Regions from separate parts of the Paenibacillus ihbetae genome, predicted to be linked through region 1. Evidence: riboswitches for the same ligand, from Rfam matches in the RefSeq annotation. Region 1 holds a riboswitch; each other region holds the start of a gene.

Region 1 (5,604 bases):
ACAACGCCGATGATATACAGAACAAATAATACCGGATTGCTCACGATATCGTGCATGACGGCGCCCAGATCATCATGGGTGATCTTGCCGATCATGATTTGAAAACGGGTGTCGTACATATGCCAGATGACAAATACGAACGTAATAACCCCGGTAATCCGCTGAACGGTAAAACGAATGTTCCGCTCATAATTGTAGTTGCCGATGTTGTTTTTGGCCTGATACGCAATGTACAGTCCGTAGACGCCGTGATACAGCAGCGGCAGCCAAATCAGGAACAGCTCGAGGAAGAAGACAAGCGGCATGCTGTTCAAGAAATGAACGGCTCCCTCGAAGCCTTTCTTTCCACCCTCGAAAGCCTGAAAGTTGGATATCATGTGGCTGAGCAGAAATGCTCCAAGCGGTATGACACCGAGTAAGGAATGCAGCTTTCTGGAATAATACCCTTTCATTAGTTGACGTTCCCCTTTCCAATGTGCAGCGTTTTCAATTTCAATCTTTCCTATTTACGGAACAATTACACTTACTTACGCACTTACACAGTGCTTTTCGCGTGCAACGACAAAATGTTCCCTTTTTCCACAAACGTGTGAACATCCTGTGTCATGTTTCATGTTACTCCTTTTTTTCTTATAAGGGAATTGCAATATAATTATTAATCGTTATAATCTATACGCATAAGGATATTTTGGAACACCATCCTATATATAATGGAGGAATATCATGCTCGAAGATCTGGACATGTTTGCCGTTGTGGTGGAGCAATCCAGCATCAATAAAGCGTCCAAGCTGCTGAACCTGTCCCAGCCGGCGCTCTCGCGGAAGATCGCCAAGCTCGAGGACGAGCTCGGCCTGCCGCTGTTCAACCGACGCGGCAAGCGCCTTGAGCTGACGTCGATCGGACAGATCGTATATACCTTTGCGCTGGAGCAGCGCCAGCAGCAGCTGAAGCTCATGCAGACGCTCGCCCACTATCGGGAAGGGGAGCAGATCTCGATTAATCTGGGCGCGAGCCTGACGACGCTGCAGACGACGCTGCCCCCGCTCGTCAATGCGTTCATGGAGCGGCATCCCGCCGCGGAGATCAAGCTGATTACCGGCAAAACCCATGAGATCGTTTCCTATGTTAGGGATAAACGGGTAGACGTCGGCATCGTTGCCTCTTCCATCAACCAGCCGGGACTCAACTGCATTCCCCTGTTTGACGATCATTTGGAGCTCGTCATTCCAGCCGTCCATCCGCTGGCGGAGCTGGAGGATGTCGAGGTCGAGCACCTGCAGGGACTACCGATGATTATTTTCTCGACCGGCACCTGGTACCGTAAGCTGACCGACGACCTGTTTCACCGGTGGGGCATCATGCCTGATATTCGGATGGAGATCGATTCCTTCGAAGCGATCGTCCGCTTGATCCCGACCTGCAAAGCAGCGGCCCTGCTTCCGAAATCATACCTCCGTCCGCAGCTGCTCTCCGACAACGGGCTTGTGGACATTCACATCCCCGCGCTCATGGAGACGCGGCGGACGACATCCCTGATTTACGGGGATGCTTCAGAGCTCAGCAGCGCCGCCCGTCGCTGGATTAACGAGACCGAGGTGCTCTTCCGGAGCCTTGCGGAAGAGAAGCAGCGAAAAAACCTGACGACCTAGAAATTCGTCAGGTTTTTTTGTATTATTTCTGCTGCAGATTCACGACTTCGGTCTCAAACCGTTCCACATTGTCGTTGGAGCCGATGACGACCATAACATCGCCGGCATTAACCACGTCCATCGCCGTCGGCGCAACGATAATGCCGGATCGCTTGTTGAGGGCAACCACCGTGACACCGTAACGGACGCGCGTGTTCAGTTCGCTTAACGTCTTGCCGTCCATACAATCGGTTACCGTCATTTCCACAATCAAATAATCCTTAGATAATTCGATATAGTCGAGCAGATTCGGCGTAACCAGCTGGTGAGCCACACGGATCCCCATATCCCGCTCCGGGAAGATGACCCGGTCCACGCCCAGCTTCTGCAGCGCCCGGCCGTGCAGCACGGAAATCGCTTTGGCCACGACGGTCGATACACCGAGTTCCTTGAGCAGAATGGCGGACAGAATGCTCATCTGGATATCGTCTCCGATCGCGACGATCCCGCAGTCGAAATTGCGGATGCCGAGCGATTTCAGCATCTCCTCATCCGTAGCATCCGCGACCACCGTATGGGTCAAATGCTCGCTCATATCCTCGACGACCTCTTCGTTCCGGTCAATGCCGAGAACTTCATAGCCTAGTTCCATCAGTTCCAGTGCCAGACTCGAGCCGAACCGCCCCAAACCGATCACTGCAAATTGCTTTGGTTTCATGTCTCTCCTATACTCCTTATCCAATAATCATTTTGCCTTCCGGATAACGATACAATTCTTTACCCTTTTTCGGCCCCAGTGCATAAGCCAGCGTCAACGGACCGAGACGTCCGGCAAACATCGTCAAGCTGATCAGTATTTTGCCGAGCACCGTCAGATCTGGCGTCAAGCCCATCGATAAGCCGACGGTGCCGAAGGCCGAGGTCGTTTCGAATAAAATCTCCAGGAAATCCGCATCCTCCGTCGTGGACAGAATCATGGACACCGTCAATACGAGCAGCAGCGCCAGAAGCGCAATCGTCAGCGCCTTAAGCACGCGCTCCTGGGCCAGGCGATACCGGAACATAACGATATCGTCTCTCCCTCTCATCATCGCGAACACGGCCCCTACCATAACCATAAAGGTTGTCGTCTTGATCCCGCCCCCCGTCGAGCCAGGCGACGCTCCGATAAACATAAGTATAATAATGAAAAATTGCGTGGCTTGCCTGAGGCCGCCGATATCTATCGAATTTACGCCCGCTGTTCGCGGACTGACCGACTGGAAGAACGAGGCAAGCACTCTGCCTCCCCCATCCAAGGAGCCCAGCGTTAGCGGATTGGTAAACTCAAAAATGAATATGATGATCGCCCCGATAAATATCAAAGATCCCGACATCGAGAGAACGACTTTGGAGTGAAGCGAAAGCTTCCTTTTTTGACGGAAATCGATCAAATCGGATAATACAACGAACCCGATACCGCCGGATATGATCAATAGCATGGATACGATGTTCACCAGCGGATCATCGACATAACCGGTGAGACTATGAAAATCGCCGAACAGATCGAAGCCCGCATTGTTAAACAGCGAAACGGAATGGAACAGGCCGAAATAAATGGCTTTTCCAATAGGCATATCCCATGCCCAGCGGAGAGTAAATAGTAAGGCTCCGCATGCCTCGAAGGTCAGGGAATAGATAAACACCCGCCGGATTAAACGAACGATCCCTTCGATCGAGGACTGATTCATCGCTTCCTGCAGAACAAGCCGGTCCTTGAGGGATATCTTGCGCTTAAACACCAGGGCGAACAGGGTTGCCATCGTCATAAACCCGAGCCCGCTGAGCTGAATGAGCAGGAGGATCACCGTATGTCCGAAGGCACTGAAGCTTGTGCCTGTATCCACGACGACAAGCCCGGTCAGACAGACGGCTGAAGCTGCCGTAAACATGGCGTCAATCCAGGCGATCGGTTCGCCGGTCCTGCTGGATACGGGCAGCATGAGCAGAAGGGTTCCGACCAGGATCGCCGCCGCAAAACCGAGCGCAAGGATCTGCGGAGGTGACAGCTTAAGCCAATTCAATTTTGAGTTCAATGTTTCACCTTCTCCAAAAAAATCAACGAAAAAAGACACTGGAAAACAGTGCCCTTAACGGTCTGGTTCCTGTGCAGCAGCCTACGAGGTTAGCTGACGGATTCGGGCATTATCACAGGCCGCCCTATCCATGATCCGAAAGAGATCATGAAATTCACCCCAATTACATGGTTCCCCCGTTCTCAGTACGAAATTCGGCTGGTCTATTCAGTTCCTTGAAAGCATGATGTGATTATAACGCAATCCGGGAGGGAACCCAACGCCGTTTTTTTACCAAAAAGACTTTAAATAAGGGCGATTTGGGCATATTCAAGAGTACAAGGATATCATTCTCTAACGTTTTCGAAACCTTTCATTCATTTTCAGCGTTTTATTTCATTATTGGGCTTTGGGATAAGCAGGGCTTGTTCTTCATATGTATGTTATATTGACTCTATGATCCGCATGTTGCGGGGCCGGTTATTCATATCGGAAAGCACTAAAATCAAGAGGAGGAATTTCATGAACCGTGCCGCAGAGCCCTTGAAGCTGACGCCTAACCTGAAGAAGCTTATCGCCCCGGCCATTATCGGCCTGATCCTGTTTCTTGTTTTTCAGGTACTCCCATCCACTTCCTTCGAGTCAACCGATACGCCCTATCCGAAAATCATCTCCAAAGAGGAGGCTGCACAAGCCGCGTCACGGTTCGCGAGCGAGCATTTAGGATTTCCTGCTGCCGAAGGGGAAGACACGCTTGTTACATACCAGTCCAACTCCGAGCTGTACGGATATTTGGCGAAAGAGAAGAAGCTCCGGGATTATAATAAGAGCTACGGAGCCAAATACCCTTACGATGTATACCGTGTCCGCTTCACCTTGCCGGGCGGCGATGCGCTGAACGTGGATGTACATATGCAAAATGCCGGCATCGCCGGATTTTCCTATGATTCCGCCCGCTCCGTTTACGACCGGATCGAGCTGAATCAAGGGGAGGTCCGCAAGCAAATGCTGCTCCTGGTGGAGGAGGGCATGACGCTGGCCGAGAAGCAGGCTCTCGCCGAGCCGTGGCTCAAGTGGGCCGGATATGATGCGACGCAGCTCCAGCTCTCCACCCGGGAAGGCGAACCCACGCTGAAGTATACCGTCACGGAAGCGGCGATCGGGGATTCGAGGCTGCAGCTGGCGTTTACCTTTGAGCATGGAAAGCTGCGTTCCTTCGAGCCGGCATTCTCGGTTCCGGCAGCGCACACCGCCTATGTCAACAAGCAGACGCAGGACGCAACGCTGCTGACGCTCGTCGGTTACGGTTTGTTTACGCTTGTGCTCGGTATCCTGGCCATCGTCTACAGCGTCAAGACCCGGGCCTACACCTCGTTTAAGCGCGGTATCCTGCTGTCCGTCCTGTTGTTTGTCATCCAGATGCTGAATACGTACAACCTGGTTCCGGTCTTTAAGGCACAAGGAATGTCCGAGACCGGGATCATCGGGATTATGATCTTCTACGCCATTTATTCCCTCATCTTCTCCGCTCTGCTCTATTTCTCGCTTGTCGGCGGAAGCGGCCTATGGCGGAAGGAAGACGGGCTTAATCCGTGGCCGCGGGCCAAGGAGCCCGGATACGGGCGCTATGTCCTGGACAGCATGAAGGTGGGCTATATGTGGGCACTCATTCTGCTCGGCATCCAGTCCTTGATCTTCATCGCGCTCGGCCTGACCTTGAACACCTGGTCCACGACCGATGCCTCGCAGTCCCCTTACAACATGCTCTATCCATGGCTGTTTCCGCTGATGGCTTGGCTCGCAGGCATATCGGAGGAAGCGGTATACCGGCTGTTCGGCATTAGAATGGTGAAGAAGATCGTGCGCAGCACCTTTGTCGCGAGTTTGATCACCTCGATCATCTGGGCGCTCGGCCATACGC
Region 2 (5,604 bases), 1.1 Mb from region 1:
GGATCGCTGATACGAAGTTATGCGAATTTTTGTAGCTGTCCAGGCTGTATAAATCATACGGCTGTCTGCGCTTGAGGACCCCGTCATGGCCTGTAATCACGACGATATCGGGTCGAACCCGCGGAAGGAGCCGATACAACGTATCGGCCATCGCCGATTCATTCACATAATGGCCTTCCGCAGGGACCCGAAGCTGGTTGTACAGCGCCATGCTCTTCTTCAGATACTGAGGATCCCCGTCCAGATGCAGGACCTTCCCCGGAACGTCGAAATATCCTTTAGCGGCCTGCGGGCCGCCGTTATTCCTGAGGCTCGCCAGCTGCCGCTCACTATCTTCTTGTCGGCGCTTCTTCAGGCTCTCCAGCGTCTCATTCGCCTTAATCTGTGCCTGCTTCGTTCGCTCGCTTACGGCGGGATGCGGTACCTGGATCAGGTCATCGGCGGGAGCGTCGGCCAGCAGCCGGAATTCCGTGCCTTTGATGACGATAAGATTATGCCGCAATCCTTCTACCCGGAACGTTACATCGCCGCCGTAGGATTTACGAACGACCAAGTCTCCCAAGTTCATCACAACATCACCCCTACCCTATGGTATGGGCTGATGGAGCCATTGGTTCGTCATGGCGGGAAAATTCCCCCTGGCGGCTTCTCCGCACCTCTGGCAACGGTTTGGTATACTAGGCCTGCATGCCATGCTCTAACGGATTCCCGCCTGATACAGGACATTGCTCAGCCGTGCGTACTCCTCAATGCTCAGCGTCTCCCCTCGGCGCTTCGGATCGAGCCCCGCTTCCTCCAGCAGCTGCTCCAGCCGCTCGCGCCCTTCTTCGGCGAAGAAACGGCTCTTCAGGTTATTGGCGATCGTCTTTCGCCGCTGGGCGAATGATGCCTGCACGACCTCGAAGAAAAAGGCTTCGTCCTCAACCGAAACCGGGGGCTCTTCCCTTACCGCCAGGCGAATGACGGCCGATTCAACATTAGGCTGCGGGATGAATACGGTATGCGGAACGACACAGACAAGCTTTGGCTCGCTGTAATATTGGACGGCAATGCTTAGGCTGCCGTAATCCTTGCTGCCCGGCGACGCGGCCATCCGCTCGGCAACCTCCTTCTGGATCATAACCACAATATTCTCCAGCGGGAGCTTCTCCTCCAGCAGCTTCATCAGAATCGGGGTCGTCACGTAATACGGCAGGTTGGCTACAACGCTTACCTTCTTTACCTCGGCGAAATCCTCGCGGAACAGCTCGTGCAGATCCACCTTAAGCACGTCTCCGTGATGAACTTTCACGTTATCATAAGGCTCCAGTACTTCTTTAAGGATCGGAATCAGTCGCTGGTCGATCTCCACTGCGGTAACGGCTCCTGCCATTTGCGCAAGCTTCTCCGTCAGCGCCCCGATGCCGGGTCCAATCTCAAGCGCCCCTTTCTCTTGATCAAGCCCTGCGGCCTCCACAATCTTGCCCAAAATATTCTGGTCGATCAGAAAATTCTGCCCCAGGCTCTTCTTAAAGGAGAAGCCATGGCGGGCAATGATCTCCTTCGTACGTCTAGGTGTCGATATATCTTCCATCCGGTTCATCTCAGCTTTGGCCTCCCTCTTCCAGCTGCGCTAACGCCGCCAGAAACTCTTCACGCGATATTTGAAACATCGCCAAACGTTTATGGAACTGCTTGGAGTTGCAATACCCGATACCCAGTACATTCCCCATGAACATTCTCCGGGCTGCAGCGTCCGGATGAGCCGTCAGCCCCGCATCGATCAGATCCTCCAGGCTGATCTGGCTCTCCGCCCCCTCAAACGAGGTGTGGACGCGGTCCAGGGCATGCCGTATGGCCTCCGGCGATGCATTCTCGACTCCGATATCGCCCTTGCGCGTCGCATCCGCCTCCGGAATGAAGGCGTGCTTGCAGCCGGGGACATGACGGTCGATGATTTTGCGTATCCGCTCCCCTGCATGATCGGGGTCTGTCAGGATGATTACCCCCCTGCGCTCCTTTGCGAGGGCAATACGGCGCAGCGTATGCTTATTAATAGCAGAGCCGCCGGTCTCGATCGTGTCGGCATCCACCGCACGCTTGATCGCTACCGTATCGTCCCTGCCTTCAACCACAATCACTTCACGGATCATAACGTTCTCTCTTCCTTCCCAAAAGGACACATACATACATACATACATACAGCCAGTCCAACCGTTCTCAATGAACCGGCCCAGCCTTATCCATGCGGCGGTAGGCTCAAAATGACCGAAACGCCGCAAAACAAAAGAAGAGGAGTTTCTCCTCTTCTTCATTATGATCTATTATAAGCTAAATTCGTTAGCATTAGAATGGCAATGTCATTAGAAAATGGGATTCATTAGTTCACATCAGGCTTTACGGGACCGATCACATAAACGGTGCGGCCCGATTTCCGGCCAAAGTTCATGGCCGCTTTCAGCGAATCGTAATACACATCAATTTTATGTCCCTTAATCGCTCCGCCGGTATCCTCTGCGCGGCGGAAGCCGATGCCTTCGATATACACCCACCAGCCAATCGGAATGACGCTCGGATCAACCGCGATCGTACGACCCTCGGTTACCCGTGTTCCGGAAGCCGTACGGGTTCCGATTCCCTCCTGCTCGGCGGAATATGCAGTCATCGAAACATTGTTCAGCACTTTCTGGTATTTGAAATCAACACCCGCTCTGGAGATGACATTATTCTCCGTCGCTTTGGCGGTGGACACCTTTCTTGTGCCCGTAAGCTTCGCCGGGGCAGATTTCACATTCGGAGTCGCTGCCGCCTGAAGCACAACAGGTTTCTCAACCTTCTTCGTACCTACGGCGATAATTTTGTCCTTCGTCTTACGCTCAACCTCTTGCGAGACCTTTGTCTTGGATACCAGCTTGCCGTTATGGTACACCTTCTCGTAGTGATGTACGAGAACGCCCGGCTCACCACGCTGAATGACACGGTTATCGCCGCGCTCCAGCGACGGATCCGCGGTCTTGATGACGCGGAACTCGCGGTTCTCCTTCTCCGCTACGGTCTGCTTCGTAACCCGAACGACTTGAATGTTCATATCGCTGGTAAGCTTCGTGTCCTGTGACGGCTTTACTATATCTTCACCCTTGATCGTAATGCCAGCTTCTTTGAGTACACTATCGACCGTGTCCTGGGTCGTGAAAATGGTTTTGGTGGTGCCCCCTACTGTTACTTTAACTGGGATTGCACGGTCAATGATAATCCGGTCCCCATCCTGGATCGTCCCGTTTAAAGGCATCGAGACCTGATCCTGCGGATTCAGTGTGATCGCTTGCTCATCCAGCAATTCCTGAAGCAACGATCCTCTGGTTTCTACCGTGGTTACGCGGCCATCGACCACAATTTGAACTTGCTTGCCCGATTGATCATGGATAACCAGCGATACGAGTAGTGATACCGTAACAGCCCCCATGGCGCCGAGCATCATCAATTGACGCAAATTCTCATGCTTCCATCGCAATGCGTAAGACATGCTGGATGATTGTGATTCATGGGTTTCTTCAGGTTGAAAAATGCCCACTATTCCATCCTCCTTCATAGTCCCGCCGTCTTAGGTAACGCATGAATGCATTTGACGTGACTATAGCAGTTATTCTCGCAAGGCGTGCTGCTATCTATCTAACGCCCTGCGTCAATCCCCGTCTTCCCGTTCACCACTAGGAATCACCTCCTGTTTACCAACAGTATGACGAAACCTACTCCAATATTCAAAAATAAAAGAAGCCAGCGTGAAAGAGTACTAGAGGCTCTAACGTGGCTTCCTGATGATTGAAATCATGGAAATGGTATGCACGAGAATTCCCCTCTTACTTCGCTTACGGAGTTAGCTGTCGGGTTCGGACGTAAGAGAGACGCCCTAGCTCCGGTCGCCCGCTCATGGCGAGGACCTTCACATTCACCCCAAAGACCCGATAAAGAAATCATATACGGCTCATGCACGACAGTTTACGATGCACGGCAGTATCGGTTCCCCCGTTCCCCAGACTTCGGAGATTAAGCGAGACGGTTCATGAAATATGATCGCTGAAGTTTACAGCTTTGCAAACTTGCAGCTTCTTATCACTGAAAAGATGATATCCTGTTTCCATGCAGGTTGTAAAGGAACAATCAAGCACATTTTTTGATGTAAAAGGTTAAAAAATTGTAAAACAATCGTCTTTTCAGGTTAAAAAACTTTAATTAATCGCAATTCCTCACTTTTTCATCGCTTTTGCTCTCGTTTTCACGAAATACCAAATCGTTCCAGCGCGTTTCTCGTGGTAATTTGGACCAGTTCATCGAAGGACATGCCCCGAATTTCGGCTGCCGTCTCGGCCACCAATTTCACATAAGCGGACTCGTTTCGCTTCCCTCGGAAGGGGTGCGGAGTCAGGTAAGGCGAGTCCGTTTCAATGAGAAGGCGATCTAGCGGAACCTTGGCCAGAACCTCCTTCGGCTGCTTGGCATTTTTGAACGTGATCGGTCCGCCGAACGAAATATGAAAGCCCATATCCAGGCACAGCTTAGCCGTTTCCCAGCTGCCCGAGAACGAATGCATCACGCCGCCAACCTCATGAGCCTTCTCTTCCTTCAAAATCTTCACGATATCCTCATGCGCATCGCGATTATGAATCACAATCGGCATTCGGAGCTCCCGGGCCAGACCGATTTGGCTGCGCAGCACCCGGTGCTGCACCTCCTTCGGGGATGTATCCCAGTGATAATCGAGGCCGATCTCCCCGATCGCAACAACTTTCTCATGGCTGCAGAGCGAAGCGATCCATTCCAGGTCGCCCTCCTCCATCGTGATCGCATCCACGGGATGCCAGCCTACCGCCGCATATATAAAATCATACGTCTCCGCCAGCTTCATCGTGGTCGGAATCGTTTCGCGATTAAAACCGATATTGATCATCCGGCTGACGCCGGCTTCAAGCGCCCGGGCAATCGTCTCCTCCCGGTCCTCGTCGAATTGGGGAGCATCCAGATGGGTATGCGTGTCGAACAGCATGTTCTCTCCCTCTCCTTTCTTGTCGATCCTTGATCGTATCTTTCCTGCACAAAACCTTTAGCATTCCGTTCGATGGTTGTCCAATATCATTGCTCTGATGGCGGCAACCTTAAGACGGATTTATCTTTATCCTGATCCAAGTACCCTAAAATAAGGGGACTCATCCCTGACGGCGGAATAAATCAGCAATTTCGGCCGGCATCCGGTCAAGCAGCGGCTCCACTCTCTCCTCCGGGTAATACAGATAATTCCGGCCCTTATGGATCCCGCTAATGGAGCGCACGATATCGGACACCTCGGAGATTTCCCGAAGCTGGTCATGCCGGTCCAACAGCAGAATTTGCTTCTCGTTCAGCGGCATGCCCGAATGAAACTTATCATAAGGAAGATCGGTCGGAAAATCAATCTCCAGATCATATGCGGGATCAAGACCCGCATCCCGAAATGCCTGGCGGACGGCGTCGATTGTCTCCGGATTGCCGGTGTCGATTTCTATATATTTATAGAGCTTCCGATGGATAAATCGGCCGCATATTTCGCTAAGGAGCGGATCGCTCTCGGACGTCCATTGCAGGAATGCCGTC
Region 3 (5,604 bases), 1.5 Mb from region 1:
CACGCGGGTGCCCCCGGTAACCGAGCTGAAGTCGCCGCCGGCCTCTTTGATCACCGGCGCAGATTCGCCGGTGATGGCCGATTCGTCGACGGATGCCAATCCCGCGATAACCTCGCCGTCGCCAGGTATCATTTCGCCTTGGGACACGATGACGATATCCCCTTTTCGCAGCTCGGTCGACGGAACCGCCGTAACGCCGCCTCCTTCCGTTACTTTATTGGCCGTCATCTCCTTCTTGGACTGCTTCAAGGAATCGGCCTGCGCTTTGCCGCGCCCTTCCGCCATCGCCTCCGCGAAATTCGCGAACAGCAGCGTAAAGAGCAGGATCAGGAACACGGTCAGATTGAAGCCGATGCTGCTCTCCGTCCCAAAATAGGACGGAAACAGCGTCATCAGCAGCACCACGATCGTTCCGGCCTCCACCACGAACATGACCGGATTTTTCAGCATCAAGACAGGATTCAGCTTCACAACGCTGTCCTTCAGCGCCTGAACGACCATCGCTTTGGTCATTAAACGTTGTTTGGGATTGTTCATTTGTCTTAATTCACCTCTTCTTGTTAACGGATCGTAAGATGCTCGGCAACCGGCCCAAGAACCAGTACAGGCAGAAAGGTCAGCGCGCCGATAATCAGCACGACGGCAATCAGAATGCCGGCGAACAACCCGTTATCAGTACGGAACGTTCCCGGCGTCTCCGGCACCCGCTGCTTCCGCAACAGAGATCCGCCGACCGCCAGCAATGCGATCATCGAAATATAACGGCCCAGCAGCATGACCAGCCCGGTTGTCACGTTCCAAAACGGCGTGTTATCTGCAAGACCTTCAAACCCCGACCCGTTGTTCGCTGCCGAAGACGTATATTCATACAACACCTGGGAGATGCCGTGGAACCCTGCGTTCGTAATGCCTGATTGACCCGCACCCGTCATCAGCGCGAGCGCCGTAGGTGCCAGAATGATGAACGGGTGCACCAGGATCACGACGGCAATCAGCTTCATTTCCTTCGCTTCAATCTTCCTGCCGAGAAATTCGGGTGTTCGCCCGACCATCAGCCCGGCCAGAAATACGGCGAGAATCGCGTACATAAGCATGTTCATCAAGCCGACACCCTTGCCGCCAAAAACGGAATTAAGCATCATTAGCGCCAGCGGCGTGATGCCCCCAAGCGGGGTCAGGGTGTCGTGCATGTTGTTGACCGATCCGGTGGTAGCCGCGGTTGTCACGGTCGTAAACAAGGAGGATTGCGGAATGCCAAAGCGGACCTCCTTGCCTTCCATACTGCCTTGCGACGCATCAATCCCGAGCCGGTTCAGCGCTGGATTTCCGCTTGATTCGGCCGCATAGTTCAGGGTTAGAAAACCGATGAACAGCGTCATCATGACAGAGAACACGATCCAGCCCTGCTTGCGGCTCTTGGCGAACAATCCGAAGGTGTAAGCCAGGGCAGCCCCGAAACTCCACATGCACAATATTTCGATCACGTTCGTCAACGGGGATGGATTCTCGAACGGATGCGCGGAATTGGCTCCCATATAGCCGCCGCCGTTCGTTCCCAAGTGCTTGATCGACTCAAGCGCGGCTACCGGGCCGACCGCGATCTGCTGCTCTGATCCCGAAAGCGTCGTTACGCTAATGGTCGGCTTTAACGTCTGCGGCACCTGCAATGCCACCAGCAGCATGGCAATAAGGAAGGCCGCCGGGATGAACACACGGGTCATGGCTTTCACGAAGTCTTCGAAGAAGTTCCCGACCGTAGCGCCTTTCATCGTCACGGCCCGGATAAAGGCAATGGCAACGCAAAGCCCGGTGGCAGCGGACGTGAACATCATCATGATGATCACGGCCATCTGGGAAAAGTAAGAGAGGCCCGACTCCCCGCTATAGTGCTGCAAATTCGTATTGGTCATGAAGCTTATAATTGTGTTGAGCGACAGCGTCGGCTCCATGTTCTCGATGCCGTTCGGATTCCACGGCAGCACGTGTTGAAAACGGAGGATGGCATACCCTGCTCCGACCAGGATGATATTGGTGAGCAGGAAGCTGATCGCATAGCCCTTCCAGCTCATCCCTTTGCGTTCCTTGAGTCCGATGAGGGCAAATATCGGGCGTTCTGCCCAAGAGAACCATTTGTCCGTGCCGCCGGGTTCATTGCGAAACACGAGATAGAGGTAGGTTCCAAGCGGCTTGACGAGCAGCAGCAGAACCAGGATGACGACGGCAATTTGTACGATGCCCATGATAAGCGGCTTCCCCCTTTATGTTGAGTCTTAAAATTTTTCGGGATGAATCAGCGCATAAACCAAATATAAAAATAACGCAGCGGTCAATATCAAAATCAGCGTCATGGCCGGTCACCCTCCGACTCTTGAATGATGCGGCCGCACCAGCTTATGAACAGCCGGAACAGCCCGTAGGTTGCACCTAGCAGAAGCAGCATGTATACATCCTGCATTGTTATCCCTCCTTGGCGGTTAGCCGTAAAAACAGCTCTTTCCGGTAACTAGTCTAAAAGTGCGGCGATCAGGAAATCGACGCGGTCATGGTTTGTGTGCAGCACGACGTCCGCGCCAAGCCCTCTGTAAATCAGCCTTGGATTGCCGGAATGAGTAACAACATAGATCGAAGCCGAGGTCCATGTCCGGCATATGCGCAAGTAGCGGCAGCAGAGGTTCAAGCTGTTCTCAAACAGAAACACCTTGCCGATCGGCCGCTCGGGAAGCACCCAGGTCTGCTCGTCTCGCGTGTCGATCAGGATGACATCCTTGCATCCGAGCCTGCTCGCCCTCTCCCCCTCTGCCCGGTTGTTTACCAGAACGGCGAACGGGATCTCACTTAGTAATAATTGGCGGATGAATGCTTCCCCAGCCTTGGTCGGCGCGGATATCAGAATCGTGTCTTGCTGTTTTTCCATACGTTCTCCTCCTTGTGTCCGTCGGAGAAGGCAACAAAAAAGAAGCCTGGGGAGGAGAAGAACTCTTCCCGCGGCTTCTTCCTAAAAGGCGCGGCGAAAAAACACCGCGGCTTCGTCAAGTCACGACAATCGTTGCCTCTCTCGATACGCTTACGAGGTTAGCTGACGGATTCGGGCGTGAGAGTCGCCCTACCCATAGACCGTTATCTTGCCTATGGGATTCACCCCGGAGAGACGCGCGAAATCGCGTCTCCCGATTGGTTCCCCCGCTCCTTTTTCATTCAAGGACTCAGCGAAAATGAATCTAGCGAGCTGCGTGTATTCGGTTAATGATTGACCCTGATATTATCGAAAACTGTCAAAACGGCTCAGCCGAGAATCAAGCGGTGAGAGGCGCTTGACGCTAGTACGAGCCGAAGGACCCCATGGCGGTCTTCGGTATACGCCCTTTCTCCGATGGATGGCCGCAGCTCCCACACTGGCCGGCTTCCACGGCGGTATCAGGCCGCCCTGCCCAGCTTCCGGAAAGCATCAGGTCAATTCATAGTTCGTATCATACGACCGGCGATTCGGGAAGTAAATGCAGACGAAAACCCGTGGAGAGCATTATGAAACTGGTTCAATCCGGAATGTTCCCATCATCCCCGATTATCTTCTCCATACGCGCCATTCCTCTCTATTTCACCATTTCTTAGCTAGAATGCGATATAAAGCGATGGAATGGCAATAATGAAAGCCTTACCTATATGTACACGCTTTCCTTCGTTGTTTTCGCCGTTTTTCAGAAAAATACAACGACAAACGGAATGCTAATCGACTTCCGACTTCAAGCCAAGAACGCGCCCCCATGGATCGGCGGCGCGTTCTTATACTTCAAGTTATGATTGTAATCGCATCGTTTCCCTACCGGCATCGTCGCCCGCTTTTTCGCTTCCCAAATCACTTGAACATATTCTTCAGCACCATCATCAGATTGGCCGGCTTCTCTGCAATACGGCGGGTAAAATACGGGTACCACATCGTGCCGTACGGCATGTAGCATCTTATTCGGTAACCGTCCTGCGCTAGCCGGGCCTGGTCTTTCATGCGCAGCCCGTACAGCATTTGAAACTCGAACGCATCCTTCTTGATCCGGTTCTGCTCTGCAAATACTTTGACCCAATCGATGATGTTGTTATCATGGGTCGCAACAGCGGTATAGGCCCCTTGATCCAGCTGAAGCTTGATTAAATTTTTATAATTGCCGATGATCTCCTGCTTCTTCTGATACGCAATCGTTCCCGGCTCCTTATAAGCCCCCTTAACCAGGCGGAGTTTCACCCCTTCCTTCGTCAGCATCCGGACGTCTTCCTCGGAACGGTACAGATAGGCCTGGATGACCGTTCCCACATGGGTCAACCCCTCCTTATGAAGCCGCAGCGTCATATCGATCGTGGCCTGAGTGTACGGCGAGTCCTCCATGTCCAGCCGAACGAAGTTGCCATGCTTTTGGGCCGCCCGGACCACCGCTCTAATGTTCTCGTATGCCGCCTGCGGATCGAGCGCCAAGCCCATCTGCGTCGGCTTCAGCGACACATTCGATTGAACTCCCCGGTTGGCGATGCCCTCCACAAGCCGAATATATTCCGCCCGGTAGGCCGAAGCCTCCGTCAGCGAAGTTATGCCCTCTCCCAGATGATCCAGCGTTACCAAGATCCCCTTCCCGTTCAGCCTTTCGATCTCATCGAGTGCCTCTTCCAGCGTATCTCCCGCAATGAATCTGCCCGCTAATTTTTTGCCGTAACGAAGCGACAGCCATTTCACCAGCCGGTTCCCCGACACCGTCAACACGACTTTCCGGTAAAGCTCAGTCCCGTCCATGCATGCCTCACCCTCTTCTCGGAGTAAAATGCGCTCTACCTTAACTCATATGCAAAAAAGGTCGCATCATGCGAAGTGGACATTCCTTCGGCTTGGTGAGAAATTGCCGTTACATAACAATGCGAGTTCACAGAGGGTGTTGAAGATTGCCGATATAGCGCTAGCGTCGATGCGTTGGTAATTGGTGGTATATTAGACCTGGGGGTGATCCCTCGTCTTTTTAAACAGTCCTTGAAGAAAAAACACGAATAAAAACGCTCAGGGAAATATCCTCGAGCGTTCCATATTGCTAATGAATTGCTATTTCAAGCTATTCTACGGTTCGCGCCAAGCCGCCGCATCAGGACGCGCTTAGCCTCCTTACTGCTCTTCCCTTGCTCGGCCCGTAATCGGCTTAAGTCCCGGGTCTCCAAACGATACGTTGACCGATTGGGCCAATTGAAGCATGTCATCTGTAAAGTCAGCCATTATGGTCAGGCAGAACGGCGTCTCGACCGCTCGAAGCGTGATCACCAGGCTGCCGTCGTCATTCCATGTCATCGAGGAGCATACCTTGCCCTCCTCCATCCGGAACAGTCTCGTCTTGCCTACCGCCCATGCGTTCCGGCCAAGCGCGAGCGATTCGAGGCCGTAGTGCGCTTCGATCTCCAGCAAGGCTTCTTCCTCCGAGAAACGAACGCAGAAGGTACGAAGCTTCTGCTCATTCTCCTCGAGCTCGAACACGATTCCGGAAAGTTCCGGCTCCCGCGTGGAGGAGGCCTGGAATTTCGGCGGCTGTATGTTCAGCGCTCCAAGCGTTTCGGTGAGCGAGACCGCCGCTCCTTCATCCT
Region 4 (5,604 bases), 240 kb from region 1:
CGTATTGTTCCTGCTTTCGGCTGTTTTGTCTGATTTAACATAAAAAAGCTGTCCCCGGCGCAGACACGCTACTAATGGGACAGCTCCCTCACCTATATAGAGGATTCCTCTATTTCAGCGGGCTAAGATGCTCATGCTTCAGCTTCCAGACTCCTTCCCCGTTCCGCACGAAAACGTTGGTCGCTCTTCCGCTGCCGGTAGTAAACTTGCCTTGAGCGTATCCCTCGTAGCGGTAGGTATAGATACAGACCGCCGTCCCGAAATCCTCGGCGATCCACTGCACGTCCTCGGCGTAATAAACCTCGTCCGAAATGACCTCCCAGGCATGCTCGAAGTAAGCACGGATTTCGTCCTGCGTCACGCAGCTCCGGTCCGAGAACCAGTAAACCGCACCCTCGTCCAGCAGTTTAGCCACCTGATCGAAATCATGGGTGTTCGTTGCCGATATGTATGCTTCCAGCGCTTGCTGGTATCCCATAATTGTCTTCCCCCTCTTCCTGTCTCTTTGCCAATCCTATGTCCATGATAGCTTGCTTTCGCATTTGGCTCAATTTGTTCCATTCGATGATAGCGGCAAATCTTCCTCTCCTGCCATCTCCAATAATAAAGGCCTGCTTTCATCAGGGACAACTTATTTTCCATGAAAAAATCCTTATGCGGATTTTGCCGGGAATCCCAAGACGCTGGTACTGTTCTATACCTACGATCCGTACGGCAATCAAATTAACGTATGGTGTTATGTAGACGTTAATCGCAGGCATTTTGATAAGCCAAAAGGCACTCCCTGAGGCAGGGAATGCCTTTTTTACTGAAGCCTCTTATTATTTACGTGCTCGTTTCCTACCTTGATTTCACTAAACAAATTGACTTCCGGATCCGGGGTGTTTGGCGCAGCTCCCTGATGTCTTGTTCCCGCTCCGTTAAAATATTGAGAGAGCAGATCTTCCAGCTGGGACAGCGTTACCGGCTTTGCGGAGTCCTGCAGTTCATAACCAAGCAGCCCGTTGGGCTCGATCGTAGCCGTTTTCACATCATTTCGTTTGGATATCCCCTGCTGCCGCAATTTCATCTCAAGCGCATCTACGGTTAACCTCAGCTTTTTCATATTCTGCAATTGAAGCTGCCCATTCTCTATAACGATAACGGCTGGTCCCTTTATCCACTTCTCAAACCGGCTCCAACGCACTTGCATAAATTCGACAAGGATGAGAACCAGAATAAAGACCAGAGCCGCTGTAAGGGTCAGAACTAAGTTTTCATCAGCGATCGGTTGAACAATAATCGTTCCGATCGAAATCATCGTAATGGTTGTGGGTACGGTCATTTGAGAGATTGATTTTCGGCCGGAGATGCGGAGCACCAGCATTCCAAAAATAATTAAAGCAAGGGACTTCCATACCTCATTCCACAGATCATTCCATAGCTCATTCATACGCTCATCTCCTCAATCGATCAATGGTTCCCCTATGTTTTGAACAACGAATAAACATCTTATGCATTCCCTTCCTCATTTCGATGGATAATATCTAGCTAAGGACCGGTCTCCCCATTATTTTGGTTTGGCGAATCGTCCGGATTCGGGTACAATCAATTACTGGAACAAATATCCTGAGGCGAGGGGTGTTCTATGCATCATTTCAATGAGGTCTTCGTTCAATTGTTAATTTTACTTGCGATATCGATGGGGGTTATCGCATTTGCCAAAAAAGTAAACCAACCCTATTCGATTGCACTCGTCGTAGTAGGTTTGCTGCTTGGATTGCTGCATATTCCCGTGCTGGACGAAGCCGAAACCTTTATTACGCAATCAAATGTATTCCAGGCGATCATCATCTCCTTGTTTCTGCCTATCCTTCTTGGAGACGCCACATTAAAGCTTCCTTTCTCACACTTACGGGAACAGAGCAAGCCAGTGGCTGCCCTGGCGATCGGCGGCACCTTCTTGTCTTTCCTTATTATCGCTCTGGCGATGTATGGCATCATGGGACTGCCTTTACCTGTTGCTTTTACCTTTGCAGCGCTTATGAGCGCAACGGACCCGATTAGCGTGATCTCCATCTTCAAATCCCTTGGCGTTTCCAAGAAAATGGTGACCATTATCGAAGGGGAATCGCTTTTTAATGACGGCATCGCCGTCGTGTTATTTCAAATTTCATCGGTATACTTGCTTTCATATATAGAGATGGGCTGGGCAGGCATAGGCAGCGGCATTTGGCTCTTTCTTCAATTTAGCTTGGGCGGGATTGCGATTGGAGCCATCCTCGGCTTTCTGTTCTCGCAGCTCATTCGTTTTTATGACGATTATCCGCTGGAGATTGCCTTTTCGATGCTGCTGTTTTTCGGAAGCTACTTTATTGCCGAGCACTTTCATGTCTCGGGTGTTATCGCCGTCGTCGTAAGCGGCTTGATCTTCGGCAGCTACGGCAGCCGGATCGGAATGTCCGAAACCACGAAGATGAATATCAACTCGTTCTGGGATGTCATTACCCTGGTTGCCAATTCATTGATATTCCTTATGATCGGCCTTGAAATCAAGCATATTGATTTCACGGATAAATGGGCGCTGATTATCACCTCCATCCTTATCGTGCTGATTGGAAGAACGGTCGCTGTTTATACCAGCTTGAGCTTCCTGCGGAATTTTCCGTCATCCTGGAAAGCTCTCCTGAATTGGGGCGGCTTAAAAGGGAGCTTATCGATTGCACTTGCGCTAAGCCTGCCCGCCTCCTTCAAAGGGCGCGACGATATCCTCGTCCTTACATTCAGCGTCGTCCTGTTTTCGCTTCTTGCACAGGGGCTGACGATAAAACCGTTGGTTAGCAAGCTTAAGCTGTCGAATCCCGTCAAGGAGACCGAATAACTAATTAGAGCAAGATCGAATAATTATTGAAAAGTCCGAAACCTCGCGAGGGAAATCGCGTAAATACCTAAGTATAGATTAAGCTGCATCGTTTCAATAACGTCACATGAGACTTCGGGATCAAGGTTTACATTTAGATTTACCTAGCTTAGTATATACTTCGATAATCTTATATTATTGATCGCTTAATCCCCACCACTTGGGGAGCGGGGGAACCAGAGAAGCCGCTAACGGCTTCAGGGGTGAATTCTTTCCAAGGCGGAAAGAACGGGGACTCTCAGACCCGAATCCGACAGCTAACCTCGTCAGCGTCTCGAGAGATAACGCCCGTGCAACTTTGACTTGTTTATTCGGAACACAGTCCAAAGCCTGGAAGCAGATTGTCTCTGCTACCGGGCTTTTTTCCTTGGGTCCGGAAGACTCAAGCCGCTTGATTAGAAAGGAGCAGATGCATTCATGATACATCACGAGAAAATTATGGTGTGTGTTTATTATGGTCCAAACGGCGAACGACTGATTCGGAGAGGCGGCGAGCTTGCCAGACTTCTGCAATGTCCCCTCTATGTTATGAGCGTCATCCCCATGGCTGCGGATGAACTCGATCTCGAACAAGAGAAGTTTATGGCCCTTTGGCAAACGATCTGTGACGAATATGGCGCTACGTTTATCACCAAGCCTAATCATAACCGTCAAAAAGCTTCGGATATTATCGCCGAAACCTCCAAGCAGTATCAGATAACGCAGCTGATCATCGGACAATCCGGCCAAACACGGTGGCAGGAAATTACACAGGGTTCATTCGTCAATGAGCTGCTTAATCGAATCGGCGAGACGGATTTGCACATCGTTGCTGTACAGCGAATGGATCAACACATCGTGGAGACTCACGAGCGTGGAATTCCGGTTACGGTTGTCAGCAAAAATGGCCAATATCTGATCCGTAAAGGTGAAGACGACGGGGAAGTTGTCGCTGAGGGGCTGTTCTTCAAGGAACTGAACACGGATTTCGAAACCGGCTTGTTACGTATAAAAACGGATCGGGGATTTAACTATTTAAAGATAAGTCAGGGGAAAGTCGTAGACGCTTCGTTTTTCTTAAGTCAAGCATCGCCCCCCCTTGGCCTGGAGAAGGATTATGGGCAGTAACCCAACGAACCATCAATCCATCCCCAGCAGATTCGAAATGTTCATCAACAAGCAAAAAAACAATATGAGCCCCCCTCAGCTCATCCTGATCGTATTTACCATCTTAATCTTAATCGGCACCTTGCTCCTTGCGCTTCCTCAGTCTTCTACTAGCGGTACATCCGTAGGGTTGCTGAATGCATTATTTACAGCCACATCCGCAATCTGCGTGAATGGCCTAGTTGTCGTGGATACTGGGAGCGTCTATTCGACTTTAGGTCAAGTCATCATTATGATTCTGATTCAAGTCGGGGGATTGGGCTTTATGACCTTTGGTGTCATGGTAGCCATCGTCTTGGGGAAAAGAATCGGGTTAAAGCAGCGCCTCTTGATCCAGCAAACGACCCACTCCACATCGGCACAGGGACTGGTCAAACTATCCCTGTATATGGTGCTGATCTCATTTGCTTTTGAAACGCTCGGAACAATTCTCCTTGCCATTCGGTGGCATGAGCTCGGCTGGGGACAAGCGCTCTATTATGGGCTTTTTCATTCCGTCTCTGCCTTTAACAACGCCGGTTTTGCCCTGTGGTCAGACAGCCTCTCCTCCTTCGTCGGCGATCCTGTCGTCAACATAACGATTGTTATGCTCTTTGTTATTGGCGGACTCGGGTACATAGTCGTCGTCGATCTCTTCCGCAAGCGCTCCTGGAGGAAGCTGTCCCTTCACTCCAAGATTGTCATTCTTGGAACGGGTATCCTGTTCGTGTTCGGGTTTGCAGCCATTCTCATACTGGAAAGCTGGAATCCGGCTACGTTCGGGAATTTGAACGGAGGCGAGCGGGTGCTCGCAGCATTCTTCCAGGGCATGACTCCAAGAAGCTCCGGGTTTAACACAATTGACATCAGCAGCATGCTGGCGGCTTCCCAGTTTATTATCATCATTCTGATGTTTATCGGAGCAGCCTCAGGCGGAACGGGAGGAGGCATCAAGATCAACACGCTTGTGGTACTCATACTGGCAACCATCCAAACCTTCCGTGGCGGTGGTCAGGTCCATGCCTTCCAGCGCAAAATTGCGATTGAAACGGTTTTGCGGGCACTAGCAGTGGTCATGAGTTCGTTGGTAGCCGTACTTGTGGTTGCCCTCCTGCTCACGGTATCCGAAGGAATGCTGGAGGAGCATTTTCTGGAGGTGCTCTTTGAAGCAACCTCAGCCTTTAGTACAACCGGGTTGTCTATGGGACTTACAAGTGAGCTGTCCCCTGCCGGTAAGTTCATTGTGATTATCACGATGTTTGCTGGGCGACTGGGTCCATTAACGCTCGCTTATGCGCTGGCTCAGAAAAAGCGCTCCTCCAAAATCGGGTATGCAGAAGATCATGTGCTGATCGGATAGATGGACTTGTTGATTGGATCGGTGTTAGCTAGAAGCAGCCCTTAAGATTCTGTATCAAGGGGTTTAGCATAGTAAAATAGGATGCCGGAAATCGGCATCCTCCTTATTGCACTAGTTTTAATCCATTACGTTCATCCGCGGCAGCCTGCTAGGCTGGACATCTCATCTTCCTACTCTTTTACCTGGACTAGAGCATCACTTCGCCGCGATGGCTTCGATC

What was found. Region 1 has a riboswitch for cyclic di-AMP ahead of BBD41_RS19120 (TrkH family potassium uptake protein). Riboswitches for the same ligand answer to the same signal wherever they lie in the genome.
Region 2: linked by a shared signal. The riboswitch ahead of BBD41_RS14225 (resuscitation-promoting factor) and the one ahead of BBD41_RS19120 (TrkH family potassium uptake protein) in region 1 are both predicted to bind cyclic di-AMP.
Region 3: linked by a shared signal. The riboswitch ahead of BBD41_RS12580 (hypothetical protein) and the one ahead of BBD41_RS19120 (TrkH family potassium uptake protein) in region 1 are both predicted to bind cyclic di-AMP.
Region 4: linked by a shared signal. The riboswitch ahead of BBD41_RS17910 (adenine nucleotide alpha hydrolase family protein) and the one ahead of BBD41_RS19120 (TrkH family potassium uptake protein) in region 1 are both predicted to bind cyclic di-AMP.

Annotation. Positions count from the first base shown of each region.
Region 1 is NZ_CP016809.1:4,283,862-4,289,465, reverse strand. Features, by position in the region: gene BBD41_RS19135 (succinate dehydrogenase cytochrome b558 subunit) at 1-452, opposite strand, end outside; gene BBD41_RS19130 (LysR family transcriptional regulator) at 724-1,650, shown strand; gene BBD41_RS19125 (potassium channel family protein) at 1,673-2,347, opposite strand; gene BBD41_RS19120 (TrkH family potassium uptake protein) at 2,364-3,704, opposite strand; cyclic di-AMP (ydaO/yuaA leader) riboswitch at 3,768-3,914, opposite strand; gene BBD41_RS19115 (CPBP family intramembrane glutamic endopeptidase) at 4,206-5,604, shown strand, end outside.
Region 2 is NZ_CP016809.1:3,180,748-3,186,351, forward strand. Features, by position in the region: gene yabG (sporulation peptidase YabG) at 1-568, opposite strand, end outside; gene rsmA (16S rRNA (adenine(1518)-N(6)/adenine(1519)-N(6))-dimethyltransferase RsmA) at 698-1,582, opposite strand; gene rnmV (ribonuclease M5) at 1,584-2,132, opposite strand; gene BBD41_RS14225 (resuscitation-promoting factor) at 2,360-3,550, opposite strand; cyclic di-AMP (ydaO/yuaA leader) riboswitch at 3,827-4,040, opposite strand; gene BBD41_RS14230 (TatD family hydrolase) at 4,253-5,020, opposite strand; gene BBD41_RS14235 (HD domain-containing protein) at 5,181-5,604, opposite strand, start outside.
Region 3 is NZ_CP016809.1:2,804,754-2,810,357, forward strand. Features, by position in the region: gene kdpB (potassium-transporting ATPase subunit KdpB) at 1-537, opposite strand, end outside; gene kdpA (potassium-transporting ATPase subunit KdpA) at 561-2,240, opposite strand; gene kdpF (K(+)-transporting ATPase subunit F) at 2,271-2,348, opposite strand; gene BBD41_RS12580 (hypothetical protein) at 2,504-2,914, opposite strand; cyclic di-AMP (ydaO/yuaA leader) riboswitch at 3,046-3,219, opposite strand; gene BBD41_RS12585 (proline dehydrogenase family protein) at 3,854-4,774, opposite strand; gene BBD41_RS12590 (serine hydrolase domain-containing protein) at 5,135-5,604, opposite strand, start outside.
Region 4 is NZ_CP016809.1:4,039,168-4,044,771, reverse strand. Features, by position in the region: gene BBD41_RS17925 (YybH family protein) at 110-478, opposite strand; gene BBD41_RS17920 (DUF421 domain-containing protein) at 806-1,432, opposite strand; gene BBD41_RS17915 (cation:proton antiporter) at 1,628-2,860, shown strand; cyclic di-AMP (ydaO/yuaA leader) riboswitch at 3,033-3,185, shown strand; gene BBD41_RS17910 (adenine nucleotide alpha hydrolase family protein) at 3,317-4,006, shown strand; gene BBD41_RS17905 (TrkH family potassium uptake protein) at 3,996-5,384, shown strand; gene BBD41_RS17900 (RidA family protein) at 5,580-5,604, opposite strand, start outside.